DNA from 3 places in the Comamonas guangdongensis genome. Region 1 is predicted to be linked to each of the others. Evidence: predicted binding sites of a transcription regulator. Region 1 holds the regulator's gene; each other region holds the start of a gene.

Region 1 (5,545 bases):
GTGGCATGCGCTGCAGCGCATCGCCGCCGCGCAGGTTGACCGATTCGGCCACTCCGGCACGCTCGGCATTGCGCTGGGCAAAGTCCACCATGCGGAAGGCGATGTCGGAGCCGTAAATGCCCACCGGCGACTCGGGCAGGATCCGGCTTTCGGCCTCGTCCAGCATGGCTTCCCAGACATGGCGCTGGAACGGCACCAGCTTCTCGAACGCAAAGCGGCGCAGAATGCCGGCCGGAATCCTGCGCGCGATCTGCGCGGCCTCGATCACCACGGTGCCGCTGCCGCAGCAGGGGTCGTACAGCGGCTGGGGGTTGTCGCCATGCGGGTTCCAGCCCGAGGCCGCGATCATGGCGGCGGCCAGGGTTTCCTTGAGCGGCGCATCGCCCTTGTCCTCGCGCCAGCCGCGCTTGAACAGCGCCTCGCCCGAAGTGTCGATATAGAGGGTCGCGCCGTCGGTGGTCAGGTGCAGGTGCACGCGCACATCGGGGTGGTGGGTTTCCACGCTGGGGCGCACGCCGTTGCGCTTGGCGCGGAAGCGGTCGGCAATCGCGTCCTTGACCTTGAGCGCGGCAAAATTCAGGCTGGTCAGCGGGCTGTGCTGGGCCGTCACCTCGATCTTGAAGGTTTCCTTGGGCGTGAACCAGATCTCCCAGGCCACCTCGCTGGCTGCACGGTACAGATCGTTCTCGCTGCGGTACATGGTGTGCGAGAGCTCGACCAGCACGCGCTGGGCCAGACGGCTGTGCAGATTGAGCAGCATGGCATCGCGCCACATGCCGCGCAGCATGACGCCGCCCCGGCCCACGAGCAGATCCTGCCCGCTGGCGCCGGTGATGGCGTGGACCTCGTCGGCCAGAAGGCCCTCGACGCCGGCGGCGCAGGGCAGAAACAAATGCAGTTGGTTCATAAAACTAGGGGCGCGCCAGCGGCGGCGCAGGCGCTTGGCGCGCATGACAGGGCGTAAGCATACGCGCTAGGCCTTTTCCAGTGCCCGCGCACGACAAGCGTTGCTCTACAGATGGGCGCCGCGGCACGGGCATGATGCGGGCCCAAGGAGCAACAAGACATGGAAGAAATCAGCTGGAACGACTTCATGAAGGTGGAGCTGCGCGTGGGCCGCGTGGTGCAGGCAGAGGTGTTCGAGGAAGCGCGCAAGCCCGCTTACAAGCTGCAGGTGGACTTCGGCCCTGAACTGGGTCTGCGCAAGTCCAGCGCCCAGATCACCCAGCTCTACCGGCCCGAGGAGCTGGTCGGCCGCCTGGTCGTGGCCGTGGTGAACTTTCCCAAAAAGCAGATCGGTCCTTTGATGAGCGAATGCCTGGTCACCGGCTTTCACAATGCCGACGGCCATGTGGCGCTATGCGTGCCAGATCAACATGTGCCGCTGGGCACTAGGCTGCTGTAGGCGCGCGGCAGTGCCGTGGCCTGGGCCATCTAGCGCACTCCATACACATCGCGAGCAACCCGCGCGGGGAGATCGTCGACGTCTCGATACTCCCTCAAGCGACGCCGGTTTGATCTGCCCCATGGCCCCGTTCCGAGCCCCCCGGTAAAATTGGAAGTTATGGCAAAAATCATCGTCCTGGCACTGGTGCTGCTTTTCTTTGGCTGCGGGCTGTACATGCACCTGCGCGGCAAGGTGCGGCACAAGGTGCTGCGCCAGCTGTTCGACCACTCGACGTTCACCGCGCCGTTCAACGTCTTCATGCTGATGTTCAGCAAGGTGCCGCGCACGCCCTACCTGCCCACCAGCACCTTCCCCGAGCTGGCGCCGCTGCAGGCCAACTGGCGCGAGATCCGCGAGGAAGCCGTCAATCTGCAGAAGAACATGCAGATCAAGGCCGCGGCCAACAACGACGATGCGGGCTTCAACTCCTTCTTCAAGACCGGCTGGAAGCGCTTCTACCTCAAATGGTATGGCGACGCCCACCCCTCGGCCATGGAGCTGTGCCCCAAGACCACGGCCCTGGTCCAGTCCATTCCCAACGTGAAGGCGGCCATGTTCGCCGAGCTGCCGCCGGGCGCCAAGCTCAATCTGCACCGCGACCCCTACGCGGGCTCGCTGCGCTACCACCTGGCCGTGCTAGCCCCCAACGACGACCGCTGCATGATCGAGGTGGACGGCCAGCCCTATAGCTGGCGCGAGGGCGAGGGCGTGATCTTCGACGAGACCTATATGCACTGGGCCGAGAACCGCAGCGAAGGCAACCGCATCGTGCTGTTCTGCGACGTGGAGCGTCCCATGACCAACGGCTTTGCCCAGTGGCTCAACCACTGGCTGGGCAAGAACGTGGTGGCCGCGGCCAGCTCGCCCAACAACGAGGGCGACCCGCGCGGCATGATCAGCAAGCTGTTCAAGATCTCGTTCTACGCGGGCAAATACCGCCGCGCCTTCCGCGACTGGAATCCGACCTTCTACAAGATTCTCAAGTTCGGACTGATGATCGGCGTGCTGGTCTGGTTTATCTGGTGGATGGTTTCTTGATAACCCCCTGAGGCGCTTTGCGCCTTCCCCCAAGGGGGACGACAGCCTCGCCGCGAGGCGGCTCTTGCTCGCTGTCTCTCACTTGGGGCTTGCTTCATCAGGCCGTATGCCCCAACCAAAAAGCCGCTGATGTATTCAACGGCTTTTTGTTTTTTGAATTCGCTACAGCGCCTTGCGCAGCGTGGTGGTCGGAATCTTGAGCTGCTCGCGGTATTTGGCCACGGTGCGGCGCGCGCACTCTATGCCCTGCTCCTTGAGCATATCGGCCAGCTTGGCATCCGATAGCGGCTTTTTCGGATCTTCGGCATCGACAAACTGCTTGATCAGTGCGCGCACGGCCGTGCTCGAGGCGCTGCCGCCGGTTTCCGTACCCAGGCCCGAGCCGAAGAAGTACTTGAGCTCGAAGGTGCCCTGGGGCGTGGCCATGTACTTGGCCGTGGTCACGCGGCTGATGGTGGATTCGTGCAGGCCCAGAGTGTCGGCGATATCGCGCAGCACCAGCGGGCGCATGGCCAACTCGCCATGCACGAAGAAGTTCTTCTGCCGCTCCACGATGGCTTCGGAGACGCGCAATATGGTGTCGAAGCGTTGCTGGATGTTCTTGATGAACCAGCGCGCCTCCTGCAGCTGCTGCTGCAGCACCGCATGGCCTTCGCTGCTCTTGTGGCGGCGCAGCACGCCCGCATAGACATCGTGCACCTTGAGCTTGGGCATGACGTCGGGGTTGAGCTGCACGGCGAAATCCATGCGACCCGAGCCGGCGCGCACCGGGCGCACGATGACATCGGGCACGACGATCTGGCGCTCCACGTCGGCAAAGCGCCGGCCCGGGCGCGGCTCCAGGCGTGCAATCAAGGCCATGGCTTCGCGCAGCTGTTCCTCGCGTGCGCCGCACAGGCTGGCGAGCTTGCGCAGATCGCGCCGCGCCAGCAGGTCCATGGGCTGGGCGCAGATGGAACGGGCCAGCAGCAGCTGGTTCATGCGCGCCTCGGTCGTGCCCTCGTCCTCGGCGCTGCGGATCAGCTCGCGCAGCTGCAGCTGCAGGCATTCGGCCAGGTCACGCGCGCCCACGCCCACGGGCTCCAGGCTTTGCAGCAGCCTGAGCGCAATCGCAAAGCGCTGCTCCAGCTCCTCGCGCTCCTCCAGGTCCTCGCCAGCCAGGCTCCGGGCCAGTTCGGCCAGCGAGTCTTCGAGATAGCCGTCGTCGCTCAGCGACTCGATGAGAAAGCGCAGGGCCGCACAGTCCTCGGCCCCCAGATGCAGGCTCAGCGCCTGGCGGTGCAGAAATTCGGTCAGGCTCTCGTGGCCGCGGGCCAGGTCTATGGCGTCGGTTTCATCGTCGCCCTCGCGGTTGCGCGTGGAGCTGCCGGCCGCCTCCCATTCGCTGCTGGCCTCGCCCCCCCATTCGCCGTCCTGGCCGTCGAGGCCCTCGGCCTCCCAATTCAGGGTTTCGGGAGTCTCGGGCGCCGCGGTTTCCGCTACGGATTCGGAAGCTGTCTGCGCAGTTGCCACTTCCTTTTCCGACGAAAACACCTCGGGAGCACTGGCTTCGGCAGCGCCAGCCGCTATCTCGGCAGGAGCGTCGCCGCCCGCATCGCCCTCGTCGCCGGCCTGCTCGAGAAACGGGTTGTCGATCAGCATCTGCTCGACTTCCTGCGCCAACTCCAGCGTGGACAGCTGCAGCAGCTGAATGGATTGCTGCAGCTGGGGCGTGAGCGACAGATGCTGCGAAACGCGTAGCGACAGGCCTGGCTTCAAGAGCAAACCTCCCGCATTGGCACAACGATGAAAGCGGAATGGCGTGCAGGCATACGGGGCTCTTACATGCGGAAGTGCTCGCCCAGATAAACGCGGCGCACATCGGCGTTCTCCACGATCTCCTCGGGCGTGCCTTCGGCCAGCACATGGCCGTCGCTGATGATGAACGCGTGGTCGCAGATGCCCAGCGTCTCGCGCACGTTATGGTCGGTGATGAGCACGCCTATGCCGCGCTCCTTGAGAAAGCCGATGATGCGCTGGATCTCGATCACGGCAATCGGGTCGATGCCGGCAAAAGGCTCGTCCAGCAGAATGAAGCGCGGCTGCGTGGCCAGGGCACGCGCGATTTCCACGCGACGGCGCTCGCCGCCGGACAGCGCCAGCGCGGGCGACTGGCGCAGATGGTCGACGCGCAGCTCCTGCAGCAGGCTGGTTAGACGCTGCTCAACCTCGTCGCGGCTCAAGGCCTTGTCCTGCTCGTCTTTTTGCAGCTCCAGCACGGCGCGCACATTGTCTTCCACGCTGAGCTTGCGGAAGATCGAGGCCTCCTGCGGCAGATAGGACAGGCCCAGGCGCGAGCGCTGGTGGATAGGCATATTGCCCACCGAATGGCCGTCGATGAAGATATCGCCGCCGTCGCTGCGCACCAGGCCCACGATCATGTAGAACGAGGTGGTCTTGCCGGCGCCGTTGGGGCCGAGCAGGCCCACGACCTCGCCTTTTTGCACGGACAGCGATACGTCCTTGACCACCTTGCGGCTGCCATAGGACTTGGCCAGATGCTTGGCTTCGAGACGGCTGTCGGATTCGCCGCTGCGGCTGTTGGGAAAACCGGAGGCGCTCATTTCTTCTCGTCGCCTTTGTCACCGCCCAGGGTCATGCTCTGGCGCAGCGGCGTGGCCGGAGTCGCCGGCTTGGGCTGGGCTCCGGGCGTGCCGTCCTTGGGCGCCATGATGGCGCGCACGCGACCGCCCTGGCCCACGGACGAGCTGGGCAGGCCGCCGCTGGTCTTCTGGCCGTCCACGGTGTAGATGTCGGTGATGTTGTTGTAGACGATGATGGAGCCCGTGACCTGGTCGCTGAGCTGGCCGCCGCGGTAGCGGCGCATCTCGCCGCGGCGGATGAATTTGACGATGTCGGCCTTGCCGTCGTAATCGATGGTCTCGCCTTCGCCTTCGATGAATTCCTCGGGCTGGCCGGGCAGGGTGTCACGCTTTTGGCGGAAGAAGGCGCGCTTGCCGGGCTCGGCCACGATCACGCCGTACTGATAGCCTTCGGCGTCCTGGCGCACATCCAGCTGGG
Region 2 (12,078 bases), on a different contig from region 1:
CCGCGGATCTGCGCGGCCAGCGTATCCACCAGCATCCGGTACAGGGTCGGGTTCACGGCAAAGATGTATTCATGACAATTTTTTGATTGTATTGAATGCCCTGCCTAGGATGAGCGCTGTTCTTCAGCTTGACGGTCGCCCGGCGGCCGGCCCACCATGCACATCGCCATTCTGACTTTCGACGGCTTCAACGAGCTTGACTCCCTCATCGCCCTGGGCATTCTGAACCGCATCAGACGGCCCGATTGGCGCGTGAGCCTGTGCTGCCCTGGGCCCGAGGTCACCTCGATGAACGGCGTCACGGTGCGCGCGCAATCCTTGCTGGAGGAGGCTTGCAAGGCCGACGCCGTCATCGTGGGCAGCGGGCTGCGTACCCGTGAGGTGGTGGCCGATGAGCTGCTGATGACCAGGTTGGCGCTGGATCCGTCGCGCCAGCTGATCGCTGCGCAATGCTCCGGCACCTTGGTGTTGGCCAGGCTGGGCCTGCTGGGCAAGGTGCCGGCCTGTACGGACCTGACGACCAAACCCTGGGTGCAGGAGGCCGGTGTACAGGTGCTGAACCAGCCTTTCCACGCCCAGGGCAACGTGGCGACGGCGGGCGGATGCCTGGCGTCGGCCTATATCGCAGGCTGGCTGCTGGTGCGCCTGGAAGGCCTGGAGGCCGCGGCCTCCGCACTGCATTACGTGGCGCCCGTGGGCGAAAAAGAGGCCTATGTGGATAACGCCATGCGCAACATCGCGCCGTATCTGGCCGGGATTTAAGTCAAGCCGCCAGCGCTTGCCAATCGGTCGCTGGAAGTTATCAAAACAGAAGCGATTCTTCTATCAGCCCTGGGCAATCAGCGCCGCAACCGCCTCGCCCACCTGGGTGGTGTTGGCCTTGCCGCCCAGATCCGGCGTGCGCGGGCCGTTCTTGATGACTTCTTCGATGGCGGCCACGATGGCGTCGTGCGCGGCGCGCCCCGCGCCCTGGCCCTGGGTCAGGAAGTCCAGCATCAGCGCACCCGACCAGATCATGGCGATGGGGTTGGCGATGTTCTTGCCGAAGATATCGGGCGCCGAACCGTGCACGGGCTCGAACAGGCTGGGGAAGAGCCGGTCGGGATTGAGGTTGGCCGAGGGCGCCAGGCCTATGGTGCCCGTGGTGGCCGGGCCCAGGTCGCTGAGAATGTCGCCGAAGAGGTTGGTCGCGGCCACCACGTCGAAGCGGTCCGGCTGCAGCACGAAGCGCGCGGTCAGGATGTCGATGTGCTGCTTGTCCAGCGTGACCTCGGGGTAGGCCTGGGCCACGTCCTCGGCGCGCTTGTCCCACCAGGGCATGCTGATGGCGATGCCGTTGCTCTTGGTGGCCAGGGTCACATGCTTGCGCTCGCGGCTCTGGGCCAGGTCGAAGGCGAACTTGAGCAGGCGCTCGGCGCCCTTGCGCGAGTAGACCGATTCCTGGATCACGATCTCGCGGTCCGTGCCCTCGTACATGATGCCGCCCAGCGAGGTGTACTCGCCCTCGGTGTTCTCGCGCACCACGTAGTAGTCGATGTCGCCGGGCTTGCGGCCGGCCAGCGGGCAGGGCACGCCCTCGAACAGGCGCACGGGGCGCAGATTGATGTACTGGTCGAACTCGCGGCGGAACTTGAGCAGCGAGCCCCACAGCGACACATGGTCGGGCACGGTGGCCGGCCAGCCCACGGCGCCGAAGAACAGGGCGTCCATGCCCGAGAGCTGCTGCTTCCAGTCGTCGGGCATCATCTTGCCGTGCACGGTGTAGTAGTCGCAGCTGGCCCATTCGAAATGGTGGAATTCGAGCTGCAGCTCGAAGCGTTTGGCCGCGGCCTGCAGCGCGCGCAGGCCCTCGGGCATGACTTCCTTGCCGATGCCGTCGCCGGCGAGAACCCCGATTCTGTAGATGGTGGACATGGATGGTTTGCGTCGTTGATCTTGCTGGGCCGCATTTTCAAACCATGAGGAATTGAAGACAATCCCATGGTTGTGGTCTGATTGTTTACATATCGTGTTTAAAAACCTGCTGCCCGAGGATTTGCGCGTGTTTCTCTGCGTGGTGCGCCGCGCCAGCTTTGCCGCGGCCGCGCAGGAGCTGGGCGCCTCGCCCGCCTATGTGAGCAAGCGTCTGCGCCTGCTGGAAGAGGAGCTGGGCGTGAAGCTGCTGCACCGCACGACGCGGCGCGTGACGGTGACCGAGGACGGCGAGCGCGTGTTTCACTGGGCGCAGCGCATACTCGACGACATCGACCATCTGGTGCAGGAAGTGAGCACGGCACAGAGCGAGGTGCGGGGCCTGCTGCGCGTGAGCAGCAGCTTCGGCTTCGGCCGCAATGTGGTGGCGCCGGCCATGTCGCGGCTGGTGGCGCAGCACCCGGGCCTGCAGGTGCGGCTGGAGGTGTTCGACCGCCTAGTGGACGTGGCGGCCGAGGGCATAGACCTGGACGTGCGCGTGGGCGACGAGATCGCGCCGCATCTGATCGCGCGCCAGCTGGCCGCCAACCATCGCGTGCTGTGCGCGGCGCCCGCCTATCTGGCGCGCAAGGGCCTGCCGCGCAGCATCGCCGAGCTGTCCGCGCACGACTGCCTGGTCATCAAGGAGCGCGACCACCCGTTCGGCGTCTGGAAGCTGCGCGCGGGTGCCGAGGAGCGCACGCTCAAGGTGACGGGCCCGCTGTCGGCCAACAACGGCGAGATGGCCGCGCAATGGGCGCTGGACGGCCATGGCATCGTGCTGCGCTCGATCTGGGACGTGCAGGCCGATCTGGACGCGGGGCGCCTGGTGCAGCTGCTGCCGGCCTGGACGCAGGAGGCCAATGTCTGGGCCGTGTATCCGGGCCGCCTGGGGCGCTCGGCCAAGGTGCGCGTGGCCGTGGAATTTCTGCAGGCGCATTTTGCGCGCCAGGGCCTGGAGAAGCTGCAGACACTATCTTGATAGCTGCTAGCGCCCGTTCATGCTTGGTTTCGGGTTTATATCCATCTGAAACCATGAACCATCGCGCGCTACGGGCTATCAAAATTCATGGCCATGAAAAAGGCGCCCGCAGGCGCCTTGACGGGAATGCACGGTGCGGGCCGCTTACTTGCTCAGCGCGGCCTTGACGGCCGCGGAGACCAGGCCCATGTCGGCCTTTCCGGCCAGCTGGGACTTGACCGCGCCCATGACCTTGCCCATGTCGCCGGGGCCGCTGGCGCCGACTTCGGCCACGATGGCCTGCACGGCGGCGGTGATCTCGGCCTCGCTCATGCGCTCGGGCAGGTAGACCTTGAGCACTTCGACTTCGGCTTTTTCCACATCGGCCAGATCCTGGCGGTTGGCGCTCTCAAAGGCGGCGATGGAGTCCTTGCGCTGCTTGATCAGCTTGTCGACGATGGCAATCACGGCCGCGTCGTCGAGCTCCACGCGCTCATCCACTTCCTTTTGCTTCATCGCGGCCTGCAGCAGGCGGATGGTGCCCAGGCGTGCACTGTCCTTGGCACGCATGGCAGTCTTCATGTCTTCGGTAATCTGGGCTTTCAAGCTCATAGCTCTCTCCTTCAGTGAGAGGTCACTGCGTATCGCAGTGGCCAGAAAACAAAAAACCCGCGCCTGGCGTCCCGAGCGCGGGTTTGCGGCGTTTGACGGCCGTCTGTCCTAACGAATTAGTACAGCTTCTTGGGCAGTTGCATGCTGCGAACGCGCTTGTAGTGGCGCTTCACGGCAGCAGCCTTCTTGCGCTTGCGCTCGGCTGTGGGCTTTTCGTAGAACTCGCGAGCACGCAGATCGGTCAGCAGACCCAGCTTTTCGATGGTGCGCTTGAAGCGGCGCAGGGCAACTTCATAGGGCTCGTTTTCTTTGACGCGAATGGTAGTCATTTAATTTCCAGATATATCTGTGCTGACAGCGGGTTCTCGGGAAGATCGGGCCTGAGAGCCATGAACAGCGGTTTCCCCGCCACTTTGTAACTAGTATGGCCGACGGAGTAATGCCAGCAAAGTCGAGCATTATAGACCAAGAGTTGCGGCGCGGCTAAATCAGATCGTGATGCGATCCGAGGCTGGCCAAAGTGGCGCGGCCTTGTCGCTACCAGCCAGGCGCTCAAGGAGGCGCCGCATTCATGCGCCGCTATTGTGCGCCGTATTCTGGGACTGTGGGCTCGCAATGCGGGTCAGGTCGGCCGGCGGGCCGGGGGGCGAAATGCAAGAGGGCGGTGCTGCCCAAACGCCATGCCGTCAGAAGGCGGCTCTGGGGTTTTTGGGGAGGATTGTGTGCACGGAAATTGCATACAGTTTGAAGGCCTTGTTTCATGATCGAAGTCAAGAAACAGGTGGCCTCGTGCCAGTGCGCGGGGCGGTTTTTCTGTGTTCAAGGAGCTTCCATCTTGTCCAGTTCTGTGCATCGGTCATTTGTTTCGCGTCGTCAATGGATGGCTTCGGCCGTCGCCGTACCCAGCTTGCTGGCACTCACGGCTTGTGCCGGCAGGGCCGGAATTTCCGGGGCTGCTGCGCCCGCCAGCCCCTTGGTGGTGGGCGGTCTGTTTGCGGGCTCGCGCAGCGACAAGGGCTTTATGGAGGCCGGCTGGCGCGGTCTGGAAAAAGCGCGCCAGGAGCTGGGCGTGCAGACCCGTTTTCTCGACGGCATGGCACCCAGGAAGGAGTTGCTGGAGCCGGCTCTCACGCAACTGGCCGAGCAGGGCGCGCAACTGGTGATTGCCCATGGCGGGCAGAACAATCAGGCCGCGGCCGAGGTCGCGGCGCGCTTTCCCCGGATCCAGTTTGTCGTGACTCAGGGAGCCGTGCAGGGCGCGAATCTTTGCAGCTACGACGTGCTGCAGGAGGAGTCGGCCTATCTGGCCGGTGTGCTGGCGGCGCTGACCACCCAGACCGGCGTGGTCGGCCATATGTCGGGCATCCGCGTGCCGCCGGGGCTCAAGGGGCGTGCGGCCTATGCGGCCGGCGTGCGCGATACCGATGCCAGGGTCAAGCTGCTGACGAATTTCTCGGGCGACCAGGACGACAACGCCTTGTCGCACCGCATTGCCAGGGCCCAGATGGCCGCCGGTGCCGATGTGATCTTCACCATGCTCAACTCCGGCCGCGATGGCGTGACCCAGGCCTGCCGCGAGACGGGCGCGCGCCAGATCGGCAATGTGATCGACTGGACCACGGTGGACCCGCAGGTGTTTGTCGCATCCGCCTGGGCCGATGTGGGCATTGGCGCGTTTCTGGCCGTCAAGGACATGCAAGAGCGCGGCACGCCCGGCCCGGGTATTCGCAGGATCGGTCTGAGTGACCCGGCTGCCGTGCGTCTGACCCTGGGCCAGGGCGTGGCGGCCGGTGTGCGCGAGCGCGTGGCCAGGGCGTCAGCCGCCATCGCCTCGGGGCAGCTCAAAGTGCCGGAGCACTATGAAGGCCAGGAGTTCTCTGCCTGATTTCAGAGGCGGCTTCAGGTGACAGGCACGAAAAAGGCTGGCCCAGCCATCCTTTTTTCAGGGCGGATATCGCCTTGTTTGCGGTCACTTAAGGCAGGTTTGACTGCTTTTCGGCCATGGCCTGGGCGCAGGCATGGGCGCTGGCCCAGGCCCACTGGAAGTTGTAGCCGCCCAGCCAGCCCGTGATGTCCACCACCTCGCCGATGAAGAACAGGCCGGGCTGGGTCTTGCACTCCATGCTCTGCTGGGACAAGACCTTGGTGTCCACGCCGCCCAGCGTGACCTCGGCCTTTTTATAGCCCTCGGTGCCCGTGGGCGTGATTTCCCAGCGCATGAGCCGCTCGGCCAGCCGCAGCAGGGCCTTGTCGCCGGCCTCGTTGATGGGCCGCTGCAGCTCCGGCATCCGCGCCACCCAGGCATCGGCCAGGCGCGCGGGCAGATGCGCGGCCAGTTCGTTTGCGACCAGCTTGCGCGAATGCAGCTTGGCTTCGCTCAGCACCTGGGCCATGTCCACGCCGGGCAGCAGATTGATCTGCAGCGGCGTGCCGGGCTTCCAGTAGCTGGAAATCTGCAGCACGGCCGGGCCCGAGAGGCCGCGGTGGGTGAACAGCAGGTCCTCGTGAAAGCTCACGCGCTCTTTCTTGCTGCCGGTGCTGATCTCTACGGGCAGGGCCAGGCCGGCCAGTTCCGCATAGGGCTGCCAGGAGGCGCCATCGAAGGTCAGCGGCACCAGGCCCGGCGTGCGCTCCACCAGTGGCAGCCGGAACTGCTGGGCCAGACGATAGCCGAAGTCGCTGGCGCCTATCTTGGGAATGCTCAGGCCGCCGCTGGCGATCACCAGGTTCGGGGTCTGAACCCTGCCGCGCTCGGTCTCGATCTGATAGCTCTCGCCGCCGTCGGAGCCGGAGGGGGATACGTCTATGCTTTTGACCTGGCAGGGCTGCCAGTGCTGGACGCCGCCGTCGGCGCATTCGGCCAGCAGCATGGCGATGATGTCCTCGGCCGAGCGGTCGGCAAACAGCTGGCCCTTGTGCTTTTCATGGTGGGCAATGCCGTGCTTGTCCATCAGCGCGATGAAATCGGCGGGCGTGAAGCGCGACAGCGCCGAGCGGCAGAACTGCGGGTTCTGCCCCACGAAATGCTTGTGCGGCGCGCGCACGTCCAGATCGCGGTTGGTGAAGTTGCAGCGGCCGCCGCCCGAGATGCGGATCTTCTCCGCCACCTTGGCCGCATGGTCGATGAGCAGCACCTTGAGCCCGCGCTGGCCCGCCTGGGCGGCGCAGAACAGGCCGGCAGCACCGGCGCCGATGATGATGGCGTCAAACATGGAGGAATTCACGGCAGGAGAGCAGCAGAAAAATCGGCCGGCGTGCAGGCGTCGGCGCTGAATACGGGTCCCCGTGGGGGACAAAAGAGCGCTTATTTTCGCCCAGAGCCGCAAATTTCTAGAATCGCGGCCATGAATATCCCATCGCATCAGCTCAGCATGACCGTGCTCATGTCGCCCGACATGGCCAATTTCTCCGGCAATGTGCACGGCGGCGCCATCTTGAAGCAGCTGGACCAGGTCGCCTATGCCTGCGCCAGCCGCTACGCGGGCCGTTATGTGGTGACGCTGAGCGTGGACCAGGTGATGTTTCTGCAGCCCATCCATGTGGGCGAGCTGGTGACCTTCCTGGCCAGCGTGAACTACACGGGCAAGTCGTCGATGGAAATCGGCATCAAGGTGGTGGCCGAGGACATCCGCAGCCAGGTGGTGCGCCATGTGAACAGCTGCTTTTTCACCATGGTGGCCGTGGATGACAACAAGAAGCCCGTGCCCGTGCCCCTGCTGCAGCCGCAGACCGAGGATGAAAAGCGCCGCTGGCAGGCGGCCCTGATCCGCAAACAGCTGCGCAAGGACATGGCCGAGCGCTTTGCTCAGATCCGCGTCACGACCAGCGCCAATATCGCGCCCACTGCCTGAAGCCCATAGAACGGCTCGCCCTAGAAGAAACAAGGCCGCATCTGCGGCCTTGTTTTTTGCAGGCTCAGGCCGCGATGCGCTGCCCCTGCTGCGTCTGCCAGGCGGCAATGCCGCGCACCACGTCGCCGACCACGATGATGCTGGGGCTGCCCAGCTTTTGCTCGGCAATGCACTGCGGCAGGTCCTGGAGGCAGGTCAGCGCATGGCGCTGCTGGGGCAGGCTGGCGTGCTGGATCACGGCCACGGGCGTGCTGCCGGGCAGGCCGGCGAGCAGCTCGTCGCTGATGCGCTGCACGCCGCTGACGCCCATATAGATCACCAGGGTCAGCTTGGCCGCATGGGCGGTCGTGGCGATCTGGCGCCAGTCGGGGCCGCTGTCGCCGGGCTTGGCATGGCCGGTCATGAAGATCACGCCATGGGCGCGGTCGCGGTGGGTCAGAGGCGCGCCCAGGCTGCTCAGGCCGGCCAGGCCCGAGGTGATGCCGTTGACCACGCTCACCTCGATGCCGGCTTCGCGCAGATGCTCGACCTCCTCGCCTCCGCGACCGAAGATGAAGGGGTCGCCGCCCTTGAGGCGCACCACCTGCTCGCCCTCATGCACGGCGGCGATCATCAGCTTTTCGATAAAGGCCTGGGGCGTGCTCTTGCAGCCGCCGCGCTTGCCCACATAGACGACGCGTGCCGTGGGCGCCGCATGGGCGACGATGGCATCGCTGACCAGGTCGTCCACAAACAGCACGCTGGCGGCCGCGATGGCCTTGGCGGCCTTGAGGGTGAGCAGCTCCGGATCGCCGGGCCCGGCGCCGACCAGGGTGCAACTGCCCTGAGGGCGGGAATTCGTGGAAAGGGCGGACATGGGAGTGCTCTTCAATCGGGGTTGCGGTGCAGCGCTTGCAGATCTGCGTGAGTCTGCGCGCCGGGGTTTTGCATGGCCGCATGCAGGGCCAGTATCTGCTGGATCTGCGCGACAATCGGCGCGGGTACGGGACGCCGGCCGGCCAGCATGTCTTCAATCAGCCGGGCCGTCTGTGCGGCGTCCAGGTCCTGTTCGGGCGCAGTATTGTCGCCGTCGTCGGCCAGCTGGCTGCTGTGGACGGCGGAGCGCTCGAAGCAGATCCGGCCCGCAATCAAGCCCATGCTGGCGGGTTCCCTGTGGGGCGGGGCCACGGCCTCGCCCTCGCTGCCGCGCAGCAGCAGGGCGCTGGTGCCGCGCAAAGCCAGGGTCTGGGCCATGGACTCGGCATAGGCCGGATGGGTGTAGCTGGCCAGCACCAGGCCGCAGCGCCGCAGATCCGGTCCCTGCATGGGGTCCAGCAGTTTGACCAGGCTGTGGGCCGGGTTGCGCAGTCCCATCTGGCGGCGCAGCTGCAGCAGCCGCTCCAGCGGCGCAAGCAGATGGCGGGTCCGCATCCAGGCCATGTCGCCGGGCTCCAGAGCCATGGGGCGCTCTATGACCTTCCAGCCCAGCTCCTGCCATACAGCTTGTGTGCCTACGCGTCGGCTTTCGGTATCGCAGCCATGCACCAGCACGGCCAGGCCCTGGCGGGCCAGCAGGCCCGCGAGCAGCGGCGTGAGATTGGCCAGTTTGCGGGCCCCGTTGTAGCTGGGGATGACGACCACGGGCCCGGCCGAACCGTCCTGTGGCCAGGCTGGCAGGCGCTGCAGCGTGGCGTCGAGAAAGCCCGCGAGCTCGTCGGCGCTTTCGCCCTTGAAGCGCATGGCGATGCAAAAGCCGCCCAGCTCCAGATCGCTGACCCGGCCGTCGAGCAACAGCCCCATCAGCTCACAGGCCTGGGCCCGCGTCAGAGAGCGCGCGCCCTTGCTGCCGCGACCGATTTCCTTGATGTAGTGGCTGATGCTCATGATTCACGCAATTGTCGCCATAAAAACCATCGGTTGTCAGACGATTTGGTTATATAAATCAAACCGGCTGCGGTCCGCCTGCCGTTCTACCTTGCTGCGTCAGCCGCGCTGCCAGGGCTTGCAGCTGGGATTGCGCAAGCTCAGCGACAAGGCCCAGCATGCGGTTGTTCCTCAGGGCCTCGGCAGAGGCCAGGACGGCCAGGCGGCTGACTTGACGCGAAGCCTGAAGAGGGCGGAACACGATCTGCTCCTGGTAGAACATCGCGAACGATGCCGGCACTATGGCCACGCCCAAACCGCAGGCCACGAGTGCCAGAACATTCACCAGCTGACCGGCCTCGTGGCGTATCAGCGGCGTGAAGCCGGCCTCGGCGCACAGCGCGACCGTGCGGTCAAAGTAGTCGGTGTCCTGATAGCGCGTGAAGCCGACAAAGGGCTGATGCACGGCAGCCTGCAGATCCAGCATTCCGCTGCCTCCGGCCAGCGGGTGTGAGGCCGGAACGGCCAGGCAATAGGGATCATCGATGCCGGCTATTTCCAGTTCGTCGGCTTCCTTGTGGCCGGGGCGGGCAAAGCCGAGTTCCAGTTCCCCCTGACGCAAGGCCCGCTGTTGCTGGGAGGAAATCATTTCGCGGGCCTCGATCTGCACCTCCCAGCCGGCCTGTGCCACGGCCTGCAGCAAACCGGGTAGCAGCGACTGCATGGTCGAGGGCACCAGCCCCAGGCGCAGCACGGTCTGGCTGCTGCGTTCGCGCTCGCGTGCCCGCAGCGGTGCCTGCTCGGCGCGCGCCAATATGGCGCGCGCATCTTCCAGTAGCGACTCGCCCGCGGCGGTGAGCTGCATACCGCGCGGCAGGCGGATGAAGAGCTGTGTGCCGACTTCGTCCTCGAGTTGCTTGAGCTGCTGAGACAGCGGCGGCTGGGCGATGAATAGCTTGCGGGCCGCTCGGCTGACGTTGCCCTGCTCGGCCACCGCCACGAAGTAGCGCAGATGTCTTAGTTCCATGGCTGAATTTATCCATATTCTAAAAGTATGATTTTTATATCAATTCGGTGTTGGATATATGAATTAAGCAAGGCAACACTGCCGGTCTTGTTCGTTTTGAGATGCATGTCCAGGCATGCATTGCCTGTCTCATGCAAGCCTTGCAAAAAACCGTGTCCGCCAAGGGACTGAACCTCCGCGAGGTCGAAATGCCGTCACCTGCCGCAGGCGAGGTGCTGCTGCGGGTCCATTCCACGGGAGTCTGCGGCACGGATCTGCATATCGATGCCTGGACGGCGAGCTATCACTTCCTTGAGGCTGCGCTGCCGGTGACCGTGGGCCATGAGTTCAGCGGCGAGATCGTGGCCAGAGGCGAGGGTGCCGAGCATCTGCCTCTGGGGCAGTTGGTGGCAGTGCGGCCTTCTGTTACCTGCGGCCGCTGCTCCAGCTGCAGCGCGGGCGACTTCGATGCCTGCACCACGCGCCGCGGTATCGGCGTCATGCGCCATGGCGGCTTTGCCGAGTATGTGGCCGTACCCCTGCGCAATTGCGTGCCGATTCCGCATGGCGTGGACCCCGAGGTTGCCGCATTGGCCGAGCCTCTGTCGGTGAGTTTCGAGGCCGTGCGCACGGGCAATGTGCAGCCCGGCGATCGGGTGCTGATCCTGGGTCCCGGCAATATCGGTCAGGGCATTGCACTGTTTGCCCGTGCCGCGGGCGCCTCCCAGGTGGTGGTTGCCGGTCATGGCGATGCCGCGCGGCTCGAGGTTTTGCGCTCCATGGGGTTCGAGGATTTGCTGGACTTCGAGGGGCAGGACATCGACGAAGCCCTTGCCGCGTATACGCAAGATGCTCTCTTTGATGTGGTGATCGAAGCCACGGGGGCGGCGGCCGTGCTGGCACCGGCCCTGCGTGCGCTCAAGACCCATGGTGTTCTGGTGATTGCCAGCATTCATTCAGCCCCTGTGGCGCTGGACCTGACGGCCCTGGTGCGACGTCACCAGCAGCTGCGTGGCTCCTATCGCACGCCCGAGCGTTGCTGGCTGGAGGTCGTTGAATTCATGCAAACCCATCAGGATCAGCTGCGCCTCATGATCACCCACCGTGTGCCGCTGGAGCAGGCCCGGCAGGGGTTTGATCTGGCGCGCGCGCGCCTGGCGAGCAAGGTGCTGATTCAACCCCGGGCGGGGCGGGCATCATGAGCGCCGCTTTTCTGGCCTTGTGGAACGATATCGACCGCCCCGAGGCTCGCGCAGAATACGAGGCTTGGCATGCCTTCGAGCATGTTCCCGAGCGCGTGGGCCTGCCTGGCTTTGTCTACGGCTACCGCTATGTCGGCGCATCCGGGTACTTCACGCTTTACGGCCTGGAGTCGCTGGCGGCCCTGGACTCTGCCGAGTATGCGGATGTGATCGCCAATCCCACCCCCTGGTCGGCGCGCATGAGGCCGCGCCTGAGTGCCTTTATGCGCAGGCCCTGCAGGCTGCAGGTGCAGGCAGGAGTGTCCTGCGGTGCGGCGCTGACGACGCTCAAGGCCGTCACCACCGACGTGCAGGCCTGGGCCGCACAGGCAGCCCGCTGGGCGGGCCAGGCGGTGCAACAGCGGCTGCTGCTGCGTGTCACCGCGGGCGCGGCGCCCGTCGAACGCTCTTTGTACTACCCCGTTGGCGGGGAGCGCATTGCCGAGCAGGCTCAAGGGGAAGTCACGGTGGTCATGCTGGCCGAGCATCTGGACGGACCGACATGCGCCCAGGGTGCCCAATGGTGGGCCGACCGAATGCAGGCGCATCACCTCGAAAAGCCGACGCAGCAGGCGTTTGCCCTGCAAACCCGGGTATACCGTTCGCAGCTTGCCC
Region 3 (12,078 bases), on a different contig from region 1:
CGGGCGCAGGATGCGGGCGGCAGCATCGTGCTGGGGCAGTCCTGCGCGCTGAGCGGGCCTTCGGCCCAGCTGGGCACGGATTTTTCCCAGGGGGCCAAACTGTTCTTCGATCAGCTCAACGCCCAGGGCGGCATAGGCCGGCGCATGGTGGAGCTGCGCACGCTCGACGACGGCTATGAGCCCGAGCGCTGCATCGCCAACACCAAAAAATTCCTGTCCGAAGACGTGCTGGCCCTGTTCGGCTATCTGGGCACGCCCACCAGCATGGCGGCCCTGCCCCTGCTGCAGCAGGCCAGGGTGCCGCTGATCGCACCGCTGACCGGCGGCCAGGGCTTGCGCGACCCCAGGCTGGCGCAGCTGGTCTTCAATGTGCGCGCCTCCTACGCCGAAGAAACCGCGCTCATGGTCAAGCAGCTGACCGCGCTGGGTCTTAAGAAGATCGCGGTCTTCCACCAGAACGATGCCTACGGCCAATCGGGCCTGGACGGCGTGACCGAGGCCTTGCAGGCCCAGGGCCTCAAACCCCTGGGCTCGGCCACGGTGGAGCGCAATTCGCAGGATGTCGCCAAGGCCGTCAAGACCCTGGTGCCGCTGGGCGCCGATGTGATCGTGCAGGTCAGCACCTACGCCGCCAGCGCCGCCTTTGTGCGTGCGGCGCGCCAGGCCGGCTACGGCGGGCAGTTCTACAACGTCTCGTTCGTCGGTACTTCGGCCCTGGCCCAGACCCTGGGCAAGGCGGCCGAAGGCGTGGTGGTCAGCCAGGTCGTGCCCTCGCCCTACAAGACCTCCCTGCCCATTGCCCGCGAATTCCAGAGCGCGGTGCAGAAAGACGGCAACAAGGTGGCGCTCAACCATTCGAGCATGGAAGGCTATCTGGCCGCGCGCATCGTGGCCGAGGCCCTGAAGACGGCTTCGGCCGGCGGCAAGCCGCAGCGCGAGGCCCTGGTGGCCGCGCTGGATGCCATGAACGGCCACCAGGTCGCAGGCTTTCCCATCGCCTTCAAGACCCAGGCCGGCAGGTCGCGCTTTGTGGAGCTGTCCATGCTCACGGCGGATGGCAAGGTCCGCGTCTGAGGCTTTTCGTCTGCCGGGGCGCACGCGCTCTCGCTTTGGCTCATCATGTAGGCCCTGCCATTGATGATCCCAAGGAGAGAGCGCATGGCCTTGCTGCCCGAACTTCAGGAAAGCGCAACCGAGATCGCCGCGCTGCGCCGCGATATCCATGCCCACCCCGAGCTGTGTTTTGAGGAAATCCGCACCTCGGATCTGGTTGCGGCCAAGCTGAGCGAATGGGGCATAGCCATGCACCGGGGCCTGGGCAAGACCGGGGTGGTGGGCATCATCCACGGCCGCGACGGCGGCAAGAGCGGCCGCGCCATAGGCCTGCGTGCCGACATGGATGCTCTGCCCATGCAGGAGTTCAACACCTTTGAGCATGCGAGCCGCCATGCGGGCAAGATGCATGCCTGCGGCCATGACGGCCATACGGCCATGCTGCTGGCGGCGGCCCAGTATCTGGCGGCCCACCGCGACAGCTTTGAGGGCACGGTCTACGCCATCTTCCAGCCCGCCGAGGAAGGCGGCGGCGGCGCGCGCGAAATGGTCAAGGACGGGCTGTTCACGCAGTTTCCCATGCAGGCCGTGTTTGGCATGCACAACTGGCCCGGCATGAAGGCCGGCACCATGGCCGTGGGCGCCGGGCCGGCCATGGCCTCCAGCAACGAGTTCAAGATCGTGGTACGCGGCAAGGGCGGCCATGCGGCCATGCCGCATATGGTGATCGACCCCGTGCCCGTGGCGGCCCAGCTCATCATGGCCCTGCAGACCATCGTCAGCCGCAACGTCAAGCCCATAGAGGCCGGCGTGGTCTCGGTCACCATGGTCCATGCGGGCGAGGCCACCAATGTGGTGCCCGACAGCGTGGAGCTGCAGGGCACGGTGCGGACCTTCACGCTGGAGGTACTGGACCTGATCGAGCAGCGCATGCAGCAGGTCAGCGAGTCCATCTGCGCGGCCCATGGCGCGCGCTGCGAGTTCGAGTTCGTGCGCAACTATCCGCCCACCATCAACAGCGCCCCTGAAGCCGAGTTTGCCCAGCAGGTCATGCGCGAGATCCTGGGCGATGCAGGCGTCGTGCCCCAGGAGCCGTCCATGGGCGCCGAGGACTTCGCCTTCATGCTGCTCGAAAAGCCCGGCGCCTATTGCTTCATCGCCAACGGTGATGGCGACCACCGCGCCCTGGGCCATGGCGGCGGACCCTGCACGCTGCACAACCCCAGCTACGACTTCAACGATGAGCTGATTCCTCTGGGCGCCACCTTCTGGGTCAAGCTGGCGCAAAGGTGGCTGAACTCCACCCCCTGAGGCGCTGCGCGCCTTCCCCCTCTCTCTTCGGGAGGGGGGCGACAGCCTCGCTGCGGGGCGGCCCTTGCTCGCTGTCCTGGCTTGGCGGGAGCCAGTGGCTGCGGGGCTACTTCAGGTGCCGCTGCACGCTGACCACCACGGCCGCCAGCGCGGCGACCAGGGCCAGCCACTGATACAGGTTCTGGCAGGCCATGAAGAAAGCCTGGTGGTGGACCACATTGCTCAGTTCCGCGAGTGCGGCGCCATGGGCCTGGCCGGCCGCATAGCCCAGGCCCTCGAATCTGGCCTGCAGCTGAGTGAGCCACGCCACGGCGGTCTGGTTGCCGGGCGTGACGCGGCCCATGAGCTCGGTGTATTCGGTGAACTGACTGTCCTGCAGCGCCACGGCGGCCACGGCCGAGGCGAACGAGGCCATCATCTGGCGCATGATGTTCTTGCTCTGGTAGCCCTTGGCGAACAGCTTGTCGCCCAGCGCGCGAAAGGTCAGCGCGGCCACGGGCAGCACCATGAGCACACCGAAGAAGCCCTTGACGACCAGCGCTCCGAGCAGCGCGCTCACGGGCGCATCCGGCGCGATCTTGCTCATCCACCAGCAGGCCAGTGCCATGGCCGTGCAGCCCGTCATCATCATGGCGCGCTTGTTGCTCACCTTGCCCGCATACCGGATGTAGAAGATGGCGACCACGAGGCTGATGGCCGCGGAAAAGCTGTTGAGCCAGCCCGTGGTGAGCAGCGGAATGCCCAGCCCCTGTTCGGCGAACTGCGGAAACAGGTAGTTGCTGAAATTGATCACGAAGTAGTACAGCGCATACAGGGATATGCCCACGAGAAAGCCCGGATGCGTGAGGTCGCGCAGATGCAGCAGCGGCTCGTCGTGTTTCCACTGGTGCAGGCCGAACAGGCCCAGCAGCAGCACGCCGGTCAGTACCACCAGGATCAGGCGCTCGGGCCGGTCGAACAGCTCGTAGCGGGCCTCGGAAAAGCTCCACTGCACGCAGCCCACGGCCAGCACGAACATCAGCACGGGCGCCACGGAAAAGTGCACCGGCGTGTGGCTGCGGCCCAGATGGCGCGGCAACAGCCAGCGCACCCCCAAAGCCAGCAGGCCCACCAGGGGCAGCACGCTCCAGAACACCCAGCGCCAGCCCCAGTTGTCCACCAGCCAGGCCGAGAGCACCGGGGCGATGGCGCCCACGCTGAAGATGCTCAGCATGTAGATGCGCACGGCCTTGGGGCGCTGCTGGACGGAGAACAGCAGCGGGATCAGCACCCGCGTGCTGATGAAGAAGGCGCCGCCGCCCATGCCCTGCACCAGGCGGGCCGTGGTGAGCTCCGCCAGATTGGTGGCGTTGGCCGAGGCCAGGTCGCCGACGCCATAGAGCAGCAGGGCGATCAGCAGATAGTGGCGGTAGCCGAAATGGCGCGTCAGCCATTGCTGCAGCGCAATCATGAGCATGCTGCCTATGGCGTAGGCGGCCTGCACCTGCGCAAATTCGCGCGGCGCCACGCCTATGCCGCCCAGGATGTGCGAGGAGCCGAAGACGAACATGCCGTTCTCGAGGAACTCCATGCCCACCATGGCGCCGAGCAGCCACATCAGCAGCCACTGCTTGCGACGGTGCATGAACGCTTGCCAGCGCTGGGCTTTCATGGGGCAGTTATGGATTCAGAGGGCTTGGCGCAGATCCGTCAAGCCTTGGTTGTGGCGCTGGCGCCGGTTTGGTCCGCGGTCTCCTGCTCCTGCAGGCCGCTGTGCACCTGGCGCAGCTGCTGCTGCAGCACGCGCGTGGCCTGCTCGCCCAGGCCGGCCCAGGTCTGCAGATAGACCTGCTGCACCGTGGGCACGCAGCGCTGCAGCAGCTGCGTTCCGGCCGGCGTCAGCGCCAGCTGCAGGCTGCGCCGGTCCTGTGCGTCCTGGCTGCGCACCAGCAGGCCTTTTTTCTCCAGCCCGTCGAGCAGGCGCGTGACCTGGGTGCGCGTGGCGTCCAGCGACACGCTGAGGTCGGAGGGGCGCAGAGGCTCGTGCACGCTGTCGGACAGCAGGTGCAGAGCCAGGTATTCGCGCATATGCACCGCAAACGGCGCCAGGGCCTCGTCCACGCGGCGCTCCAGCAGGGTGGCGGTATGCAGCAGCAGGCGGGAGGCGGCGACCGCATCCCGGTGGCGGGCCGGCTTGCCGGCCAAGATTCGCTCCAGGCGTGAATCCAGACTCATGGCGTGCTTTCGATTTGATTTCAGATGAAATTATATCTTTTGAAATCAAATCGTCTGTAGGAGCCGCTAGACCCTGCGCAGAAAGGGGTCGCAACGAGGGCAGCGTTGGGGTTGTGAGAAAAAAAGAACGATCGTTCTAATTTATGGGTTTTTTCGCTACACTGGCCGGGATATCTATAAACCCGGAGACCTATCCATGTCCGATCTGAACGCCAATTTCGAAGCCGCCGTCAAGAACTCCACCTCGATCAGCGAGCGTCCCGACAACGCCACCTTGCTGAAGATCTACGCGCTGTACAAGCAGGCCACCGAGGGCGACAACGAGACCAAGAAGCCCAGCTTCACCGACATGGTGGCCCGCGCCAAGTGGGATGCCTGGGCCAAGCTGGAAGGCACGACGCTGGATGAGGCCAAGCAACAGTACATCGATCTCATCGAGTCGCTGCGCTGATCAGCGCCACTCCTGATCGCCGACAAGGCCCCGGGCTCCGGGGCCTTGTCGTTTCAATCCAGGCCGCGCCAAAGACTGGGACGCTGGAAACTGGCGCAGCCGCGCAGAGGCTCAATACTGGTTCGAGAAATTGGCGCTGATGCGCTGGCGCAGATATTCCGCCCCGGTGATGGGCGGATATTTTTTGGCCGGCCCTTCGATCACCGCATCCTCATTGGCCTGGCAGAAGAAGGCCAGGCTGTAGCGCGCACCCTGGTATTCATGGGGCTGAGGGTTGCGCACGCGATGGAAATTGCTGGGCAACTGGTCGTCGCTCCAGCGTGTCAGCATGTCGCCGATATTGCAGGTGATGACACCGTCCACAGGTTCCACGGGCGTCCATTGCTGGGCCTCGGCCTCCTTGCCGGGCAGCACCTGCAGGCCGCCCTGGCCGGCGCGCTGGAACAACAGCGTCAGGCAGTCGAAGTCCGTATGTGCGCCCGCCCGCCACAGGCCTATTTCGTCCTGGAGTGCCGGGTCCACGGCAAAGTAATGCAGCATGCGCAGCGTGCTCTGGTAGCTGCCGGCCGCGGGGTCATGCGCACGCGTGAAGAACTCCTCATCAAAGCCCAGCTTGTAGGCAAAGCATGACAGCAGCTGCATGCCCACCTGCCAGCATTGGCGCTCGAAGGCCAGCGTGGCCTGCTTGAAGCCGGGCAGTTCTTGCTCGCTGGGCCACAGGCCCTCCATGCGCGGGCGTGTGACCTGATAGGACTCCTTTTGATCTGGCGTTCGGGTGGATGGGCGAATTTGCGCCTTGTGTTCCCAGCCCGCATTGCGCGCCAGCGGCCATTGCGCCTTGGTTTCGGAGGGCAGGGCGAAGAATTGCTCGGCGCGCCCGAATGCCGCATCGATATCGGCCTGGGCAATGCCATGGCCGCAGACCTGGAAGAAGCCGATGTCCGTCGAGGCGTTCCAGATCTGCTCGGCAATCTCCTGCTTGCGCTGCTCGAAGTCGCTGATGTCTATGACGCGAACTTCGCGCGCCGAGGTTTCTGCGCCTTGCCCGCCCATGCGGGCTTCCTTGTTCAGTTCGCCAAGGCCGTAAGCGTGGCTGGTCATGCTCTGCATAAAGCTCTCTCTTGCAATGACTTCAGACACCGGCTTTGCCAGTAGGTGCGGAGCAGCGGGCATCTGAAGTGTGGATACCAGGCGCGGCCTGCTGCCGCACCCACTTCAAGAGCAATGACCCGCGAAGCTGCTGACCAAGGGCTGGTCAGGGCACCGTGCTGAACGCTTCTACTCTTGATTTGAGTGCAGCAAACAACGTGCCAGCCGGCTGGCGAGACGCCGGCGCTCTTGGTTTTGGTGCATGGCCTCAATCTGGTGCGTCGCCGTGCATAAAGCCATGCATTTCCCCTGCTTGCATGCACCTTGTCGATACCCGGCAAGGTGCAGCCAAAAGCAGGCACGCCAATTGCTAGATGGTTGAACGAGTAGAAGCGTTCAGCCTGCATCTGCGTGCAGTGCCCGGAAATTGCTCAAGTCCTGCCAGTGGCTGTCGCTGCTGGATCCTTCGCCGCCAGAGACCTGAGAGTTCCACCATGCAACGTCGCCATTTTCTTGCTGCCCTGCCTCTTTGCAGCGCACCCTGGGTTCATGCCCAGGGCAAGTCGCTGACTCCGCTGAAATTCACGCTGGATTTCCGCGTCAACGGCCAGACGGCGCCGTTCTTTCTGGCGCAGCAAAACGGCTATTACCGCGAAGAAGGGCTGGATGTGAGCCTGGATGTGGGATCGGGCTCGGTGGCCTCCATCACCCGCATCGCCAGCGGCGCCTACCAGCTGGGACTGGGCGATATCAGCTCGCTGATCGAGTTCAATGCGCAGAACGCCGGCACGCCGCGCTTACAGGCCGTCTACCAGTACTACAACCGCGCGCCCTTTGTGATCATCGGGCGCAAGGACCGGGGCATCACTTCGGATTTCGCAAGTCTCAAGGGCAAGAAGGTGGCTGCAGCGGCCGTGGAGTCCACGCGCCGTGCCTGGCCCATGGTGGCGCGGCGCAGGAACCTGCCCGCCGATCTGTTTGCCTGGTCGACGACGGAGTTCTCGGCCCGCGACAACGTCATGGTGCGCGGCGATGTGGATGCCGCCACTTATTTCCATGACTCGGCGGTATCGCTGTTTGCGCGCCTCAAGCCCGAGGAGCTTTCCATACTGCGCTACAGCGACGCAGGCGTTCATCTGTATGGCAATGCGATCCTCGCGTCCAGCCAGCTGATCGCCGAGAAGCCGCAGGTCGTGGCCGCTTTCCTGCGCGCCACCAACCGCGCGATCGTGGAATGCCTTGCCAACCCCGCAGCAGGCATTGCCGCCGTGCGCCAGCGCGAACCGATTCTCGACGAGAAACTGGAGCTGGAGCGCTGGTCCATCACCGCCCAGTATGTGGCCGCGGCAGACACAAAAAGCCATGGACTGGGCGACTTCAGCAAGCGCTTGCTGGAGCAGCAGCTGGACAGCGTGGTGCAGACCTTTGAGCTCAAGACCGCGCCATCTGCCGATGCACTGTTCAACAGCAGCATGCTGCCCGCCAGGTCGGCGCGCATGCTCAAGGCCTGAGGAGGAGCCAGCCATGTCCTTGCCTCAAGCCCAGGCCTTGAATGACGCCGATGGCCGTTATTTGCGCGAAGCCATTGCGCTCGCGGATACGGCGCGCGAGCGCGGCAACCGGCCGTTTGGCGCGCTGATCGTGGCTGCCGACGGGCGCGTGCTGGCCCAGGCCAGCAATGCCAACGGCGAGAGCGGCGATTGCACGGCCCATGCCGAGCTGTCCGCCATCCGCCTGGCCAGCCCTCTGCATTCACGCGATGAACTGGCCGTCGCCACGCTGTACTCGTCTGCCGAGCCCTGCGTGATGTGCGCGGGTGCGATCTTCTGGTCCGCCATCGGCCGCGTGGTCTATGGCATCGACGCCGAGCGGTTGCGCGTGTTCCGCGGCGAGCGATTCGATCAGAAGGATGCCGAGCTGTCCTGCCGCGATGTGTTCCGGGCCGCTTCGCACGCCATCGAATGCATCGGGCCGGCCCTGATCGAAGAGGCCAGCAGCTCGCACCAGGGCGCCTGGAAGGTCTGAGCGCCGGCACGTGTTCAACCGCAATTCATTGACATAGAGAGAGGGAAGCCACCATGCAAACCAAGCGCCTGTTCCTGCAATCCGTTCTGGCCCTGGGCAGTTTTGCCAGCGCCACGGCGGCCTTTGCCGCCACACCCATCAAATTCCAGCTCGACTGGCGTTTTGAAGGGCCTGCGGCGCTGTTTCTGCAGCCTGTCGCCAAAGGCTATTTCCAGGCTGCGGGTCTGAATGTGGCGGTGGACGCCGGCAGCGGCTCCGGCGGCGCGATTCAGCGCGTGGCATCGGGCTCTTACGACATGGGCTTTGCCGACCTGGCCGCGCTCATGGAGTTTCATGCCAACAACCCCGATGTCAAGGACAAGCCCGTGGCCGTGATGATGGTCTACAACAACACGCCGGCCTCGGTCATGGCGCTCAAGAAGAGTGGCATTGCCAAGCCGGCGGATCTGACGGGCAAAAAGCTGGGTGCGCCGGTGTTTGATGCGGGCCGGCGCGGTTTCCCGCTGTTTGCCAAGGCCAACCAGGTCGGCGACGTGCAATGGACCACCATGGACCCGCCGCTGCGCGAGACCATGCTGGTGCGCGGCGATATCGATGTCATCACGGGCTTTACCTTTACCTCGCTGCTGAACCTGGAGGCGCGTGGCGTCAAGGTCGCCGAGGTGACGGTCATGCCGTTTGCCGACAACGGCGTCAAGCTCTATGGCAACGCCATCATCGCCAGCGCCAGGCTGGTGCGCGAGAACCCCGAGGCCGTGCGCGCCTTCCTAAAGGCCTTCAGCAAGGGCGCCAAGGAAGTCATGGCCAACCCCGGTGCCGCCATCGCCTATGTGAAGGAGCGCGACGGCATCGTCAACACGGCGCTCGAAACCCGCCGTTTGCAGCTGGCGATCGACACGGTGATCAACACCGCCGATGCGCGCGCCGAAGGCTTTGGCCAGGTCAGCCCCGCGCGCATGGCGCTGATGGCCTCCCAGGTCTCGGACGTCTACGCGACCAAGACACGCGTGAACCCCGAGACGCTCTGGAGCGGCCGCTTCCTGCCGCCCGTGGCGGAACTCGACGTCTTCCCCAAGAAGTAATTGCTCATTGATTGATAGCTGGATGCGCTTGTGAGACAAGCGCTAAAGCCTGCTTTTATGAAATCATCAGATACAGAAGCTGCCCGGCCCTTCGTCGAATTCAAGGACGTCTGGCTGGCCTATAACGAAGAGCTGCTGCAGGCCAACCACTTTGCGGTGGAGGCCATAGACCTCAGGGTGCAGCGCGGCGAGTTCATCGCCATCGTCGGTCCCTCGGGCTGCGGCAAGTCCACTTTCATGAAGCTCACCACGGGCCTGAAGATGCCGTCCATGGGCCGCATCACGGTCGATGGCCAGCGCGTGACCGGGCCGCTCAAGATCTCGGGCATGGCCTTCCAGTCGTCCTCGCTGCTGCCCTGGCGCAGCACGCTGGACAATGTGCTGCTGCCGCTGGAGATCGTGGAGCCGCACCGTTCCCGGTTCAAGCAAAAGCGCAAGGAATACGAGGCGCGGGCCGTCGAGCTGCTGGGCAAGGTCGGACTGGCGGGCTATGAGCGCAAATTTCCCTGGCAGCTTTCGGGCGGCATGCAGCAGCGCGCCAGCATCTGCCGCGCCTTGATTCACGAGCCGCAGATGCTGCTGCTCGACGAGCCCTTTGGCGCGCTCGACGCCTTCACGCGCGAAGAGCTGTGGTGCATTCTGCGCGACCTGCAGGCCGAGCAGAAGTTCAATGTGATCCTGGTCACGCACGATCTGCGCGAGAGCGTGTTCCTGGCCGATACCGTCTATGTGATGAGCAAAAGCCCGGGCCGCTTCGTGGTGCGCCGCGATATCGACCTGCCGCGCCCGCGTGACCTCGAGGTCACCTACACGCCCGAGTTCTCGGACATCGTCTACGAGCTGCGCGGCCATATCGGCGCCCTGCGCAAGAGCGGCACCGACACCGCCGCCGCCATTCCTCAATAAGGCGCATCATGAAACATCAAAAAACCGCCGAGCGCTGGGCTCCCTGGCTGCTATTGCTGCTGATCGTCCTGCTCTGGCAGATCATCTGCTCGGGCCTCGGCGTTTCGGAATTCATCTTCCCCAGCCCCTGGGCCATAGGCCACCAACTCTATGAGTTTGCGGGCACGATTGCCATGCATGCCTGGCGCACCTACTGGGTGACCATGGCGGGCTTTGTGCTGGCAATTGCAGTGGGTGTGCTGCTGGGCTTTCTGATCGGCTCCTCGCGCCTGGCCTATGCGGCCTTCTATCCGCTGATGACGGCTTTCAACGCCCTGCCCAAGGCCGCATTCGTGCCGATTCTGGTGGTCTGGTTCGGCATCGGCGCAGGACCGGCAATTCTCACGGCCTTTCTGATCAGCTTTTTCCCCATCATGGTCAACATCGCCACGGGTCTGGCCACGCTGGAGCCCGAACTCGAAGACGTGCTGCGCGTGCTGGGCGCCAAGCGCTGGGATGTGCTGATCAAGGTCGGCCTGCCGCGTTCCCTGCCGTATTTCTACGGCTCGCTCAAGGTCGCGATCACGCTGGCCTTTGTGGGCACCACGGTCAGCGAGATGACGGCTGCCAACGAGGGCATCGGCTATCTGCTGGTCTCGGCCGGATCTTCCATGCAGATGGGTCTGGCCTTTGCGGGGCTGATCGTGGTGGGGGCCATGGCCATGGTGATGTACGAGCTGTTCAACCTGCTCGAAAAGCACACCACGGGCTGGGCGCGCCGCGGCTCCCAGGGCGAGTGATGCACTGCTTTTGATAGCTTCCAGCACAGAAACTGCAATGGCAAAAGGCCTGCTGGACCATTAATCCGGCAGGCCTTTTTGTGCTTGGCAACCAATGCCTAGCTGGCTGCGCGGCAGCTGGCAAGTGCATCCAGAGGTTGTTTGTAGGTTGGGGAGGTGACGTTCATCAGACCCAGTACCGTGTGGAACAGGTTGTCATGCGAGACGGGCTGGTCCAGCGTCTTGTTCAGGCAGCTCTGGTCCAGATGGGTGCGCGCGCCCAGGGTGCCCAGCCAGGCGATCATGGGCACATGTTTCTGATCCTCGGGCGCCATCGCATAAGGCATGCCGTGCAGGTAGATGCCCATCTCGCCCAGCGATTCGCCATGGTCGGACATGTAGAACATGCCGGTTTCGTACTGGCTCTGCTGGGCCTTGAGCCAGTCTATGGTCTGGCTCAGGAAGTGGTCGGTGTAGCGGATCGAGTTGTCATAGACATTGACCACGTTCTGCTGGGGGCAGCTGGACAAGGCATTGGTCTCGCACTCGGGCTTGAAGGCCTTGAGATCGGGCGTGGAGCGCTTGTAATAGGCGGGCCCATGGCTGCCCATCTGGTGCATGACGAGCACCAGGCCCTTGGCGCGGCGTGCGGGGTCGAGCTTGGCGATGCGCTCCTCCAGGCCGCTGAGCAGCATGCCGTCCAGGCACTCGCCGTCGGCGGCGCACAAGGCCTTGCCTGCGGGGCTGTTCACGCTGTCGGCCGTGTCCGCGAATGGCACGCGCTTGCACACGCCTTTGCAGCCCGCCTGGTTGTCCACCCAAAGCACGGCCAGACCCGCGGCCTGCAGCACGTCGAGAAGGTTGTCATGCTCGACCTTGGAGCCGTAAAAGCCCTCGCGGCCCAGGTTGGAGAACATGCAGGGCACGGATTCGCGCGTGCTGGTGCCGCAGGAGTGAGCATTGCGCCAGCTCAGCACCTCTTGCCTGGCAAGCTCGGGATTGGTGTCGCGTTCATAGCCGTTGAGGCTGAAGTTCTTGGCGCGCGCGGTCTCGCCCACGACCAGTACCAGCAGCGGCGGTTTCTGGGCCGTCGCATAGGAGCTGCCCAGGGCTGCGCCACCCGTGATGCTGACAAAAGGCCGGGGCTTGTTGAGGACCGGGTCCAGCAACACGCCGACCGCGGACAGCA

Evidence for each region. Region 1 encodes sigma-54, which starts transcription at its own class of promoters, with help from an activator protein. Its sites were predicted from a motif close to TGGCANGNAANCTGCTTT; they were not measured.
Region 2: the regulator sigma-54 is predicted to act here: its motif matches at 4,246-4,263, upstream of AB6724_RS17230 (BMP family protein).
Region 3: the regulator sigma-54 is predicted to act here: its motif matches at 6,325-6,342, upstream of AB6724_RS13400 (isopenicillin N synthase family dioxygenase).

The regions. Positions count from the first base shown of each region.
Region 1 covers NZ_JBFYGN010000016.1:97,134-102,678, forward strand. The annotation lists gene AB6724_RS14525 (THUMP domain-containing class I SAM-dependent RNA methyltransferase) at 1-907, opposite strand, end outside; gene AB6724_RS14530 (tRNA-binding protein) at 1,067-1,405, shown strand; gene AB6724_RS14535 (aspartyl/asparaginyl beta-hydroxylase domain-containing protein) at 1,565-2,485, shown strand; gene AB6724_RS14540 (RNA polymerase factor sigma-54) at 2,648-4,243, opposite strand; gene lptB (LPS export ABC transporter ATP-binding protein) at 4,306-5,088, opposite strand; gene lptA (lipopolysaccharide transport periplasmic protein LptA) at 5,085-5,545, opposite strand, start outside.
Region 2 covers NZ_JBFYGN010000023.1:22,067-34,144, reverse strand. The annotation lists gene AB6724_RS17260 (aminotransferase-like domain-containing protein) at 1-35, opposite strand, end outside; gene AB6724_RS17255 (DJ-1/PfpI family protein) at 157-762, shown strand; gene AB6724_RS17250 (tartrate dehydrogenase) at 826-1,914, opposite strand; gene AB6724_RS17245 (LysR substrate-binding domain-containing protein) at 2,009-2,932, shown strand; gene AB6724_RS17240 (GatB/YqeY domain-containing protein) at 3,077-3,523, opposite strand; gene rpsU (30S ribosomal protein S21) at 3,640-3,852, opposite strand; gene AB6724_RS17230 (BMP family protein) at 4,359-5,408, shown strand; gene AB6724_RS17225 (BaiN/RdsA family NAD(P)/FAD-dependent oxidoreductase) at 5,497-6,735, opposite strand; gene AB6724_RS17220 (acyl-CoA thioesterase) at 6,868-7,374, shown strand; gene cobA (uroporphyrinogen-III C-methyltransferase) at 7,439-8,230, opposite strand; gene ybiB (DNA-binding protein YbiB) at 8,242-9,237, opposite strand; gene AB6724_RS17205 (LysR substrate-binding domain-containing protein) at 9,296-10,243, opposite strand; gene AB6724_RS17200 (zinc-dependent alcohol dehydrogenase) at 10,375-11,424, shown strand; gene AB6724_RS17195 (hypothetical protein) at 11,421-12,078, shown strand, end outside.
Region 3 covers NZ_JBFYGN010000014.1:75,732-87,809, forward strand. The annotation lists gene AB6724_RS13375 (ABC transporter substrate-binding protein) at 1-1,074, shown strand, start outside; gene AB6724_RS13380 (M20 aminoacylase family protein) at 1,159-2,364, shown strand; gene AB6724_RS13385 (MFS transporter) at 2,471-4,015, opposite strand; gene AB6724_RS13390 (MarR family winged helix-turn-helix transcriptional regulator) at 4,054-4,578, opposite strand; gene AB6724_RS13395 (acyl-CoA-binding protein) at 4,775-5,029, shown strand; gene AB6724_RS13400 (isopenicillin N synthase family dioxygenase) at 5,141-6,139, opposite strand; gene AB6724_RS13405 (ABC transporter substrate-binding protein) at 6,613-7,629, shown strand; gene AB6724_RS13410 (nucleoside deaminase) at 7,643-8,143, shown strand; gene AB6724_RS13415 (ABC transporter substrate-binding protein) at 8,197-9,225, shown strand; gene AB6724_RS13420 (ABC transporter ATP-binding protein) at 9,283-10,131, shown strand; gene AB6724_RS13425 (ABC transporter permease) at 10,140-10,910, shown strand; gene AB6724_RS13430 (phosphoethanolamine transferase) at 11,009-12,078, opposite strand, start outside.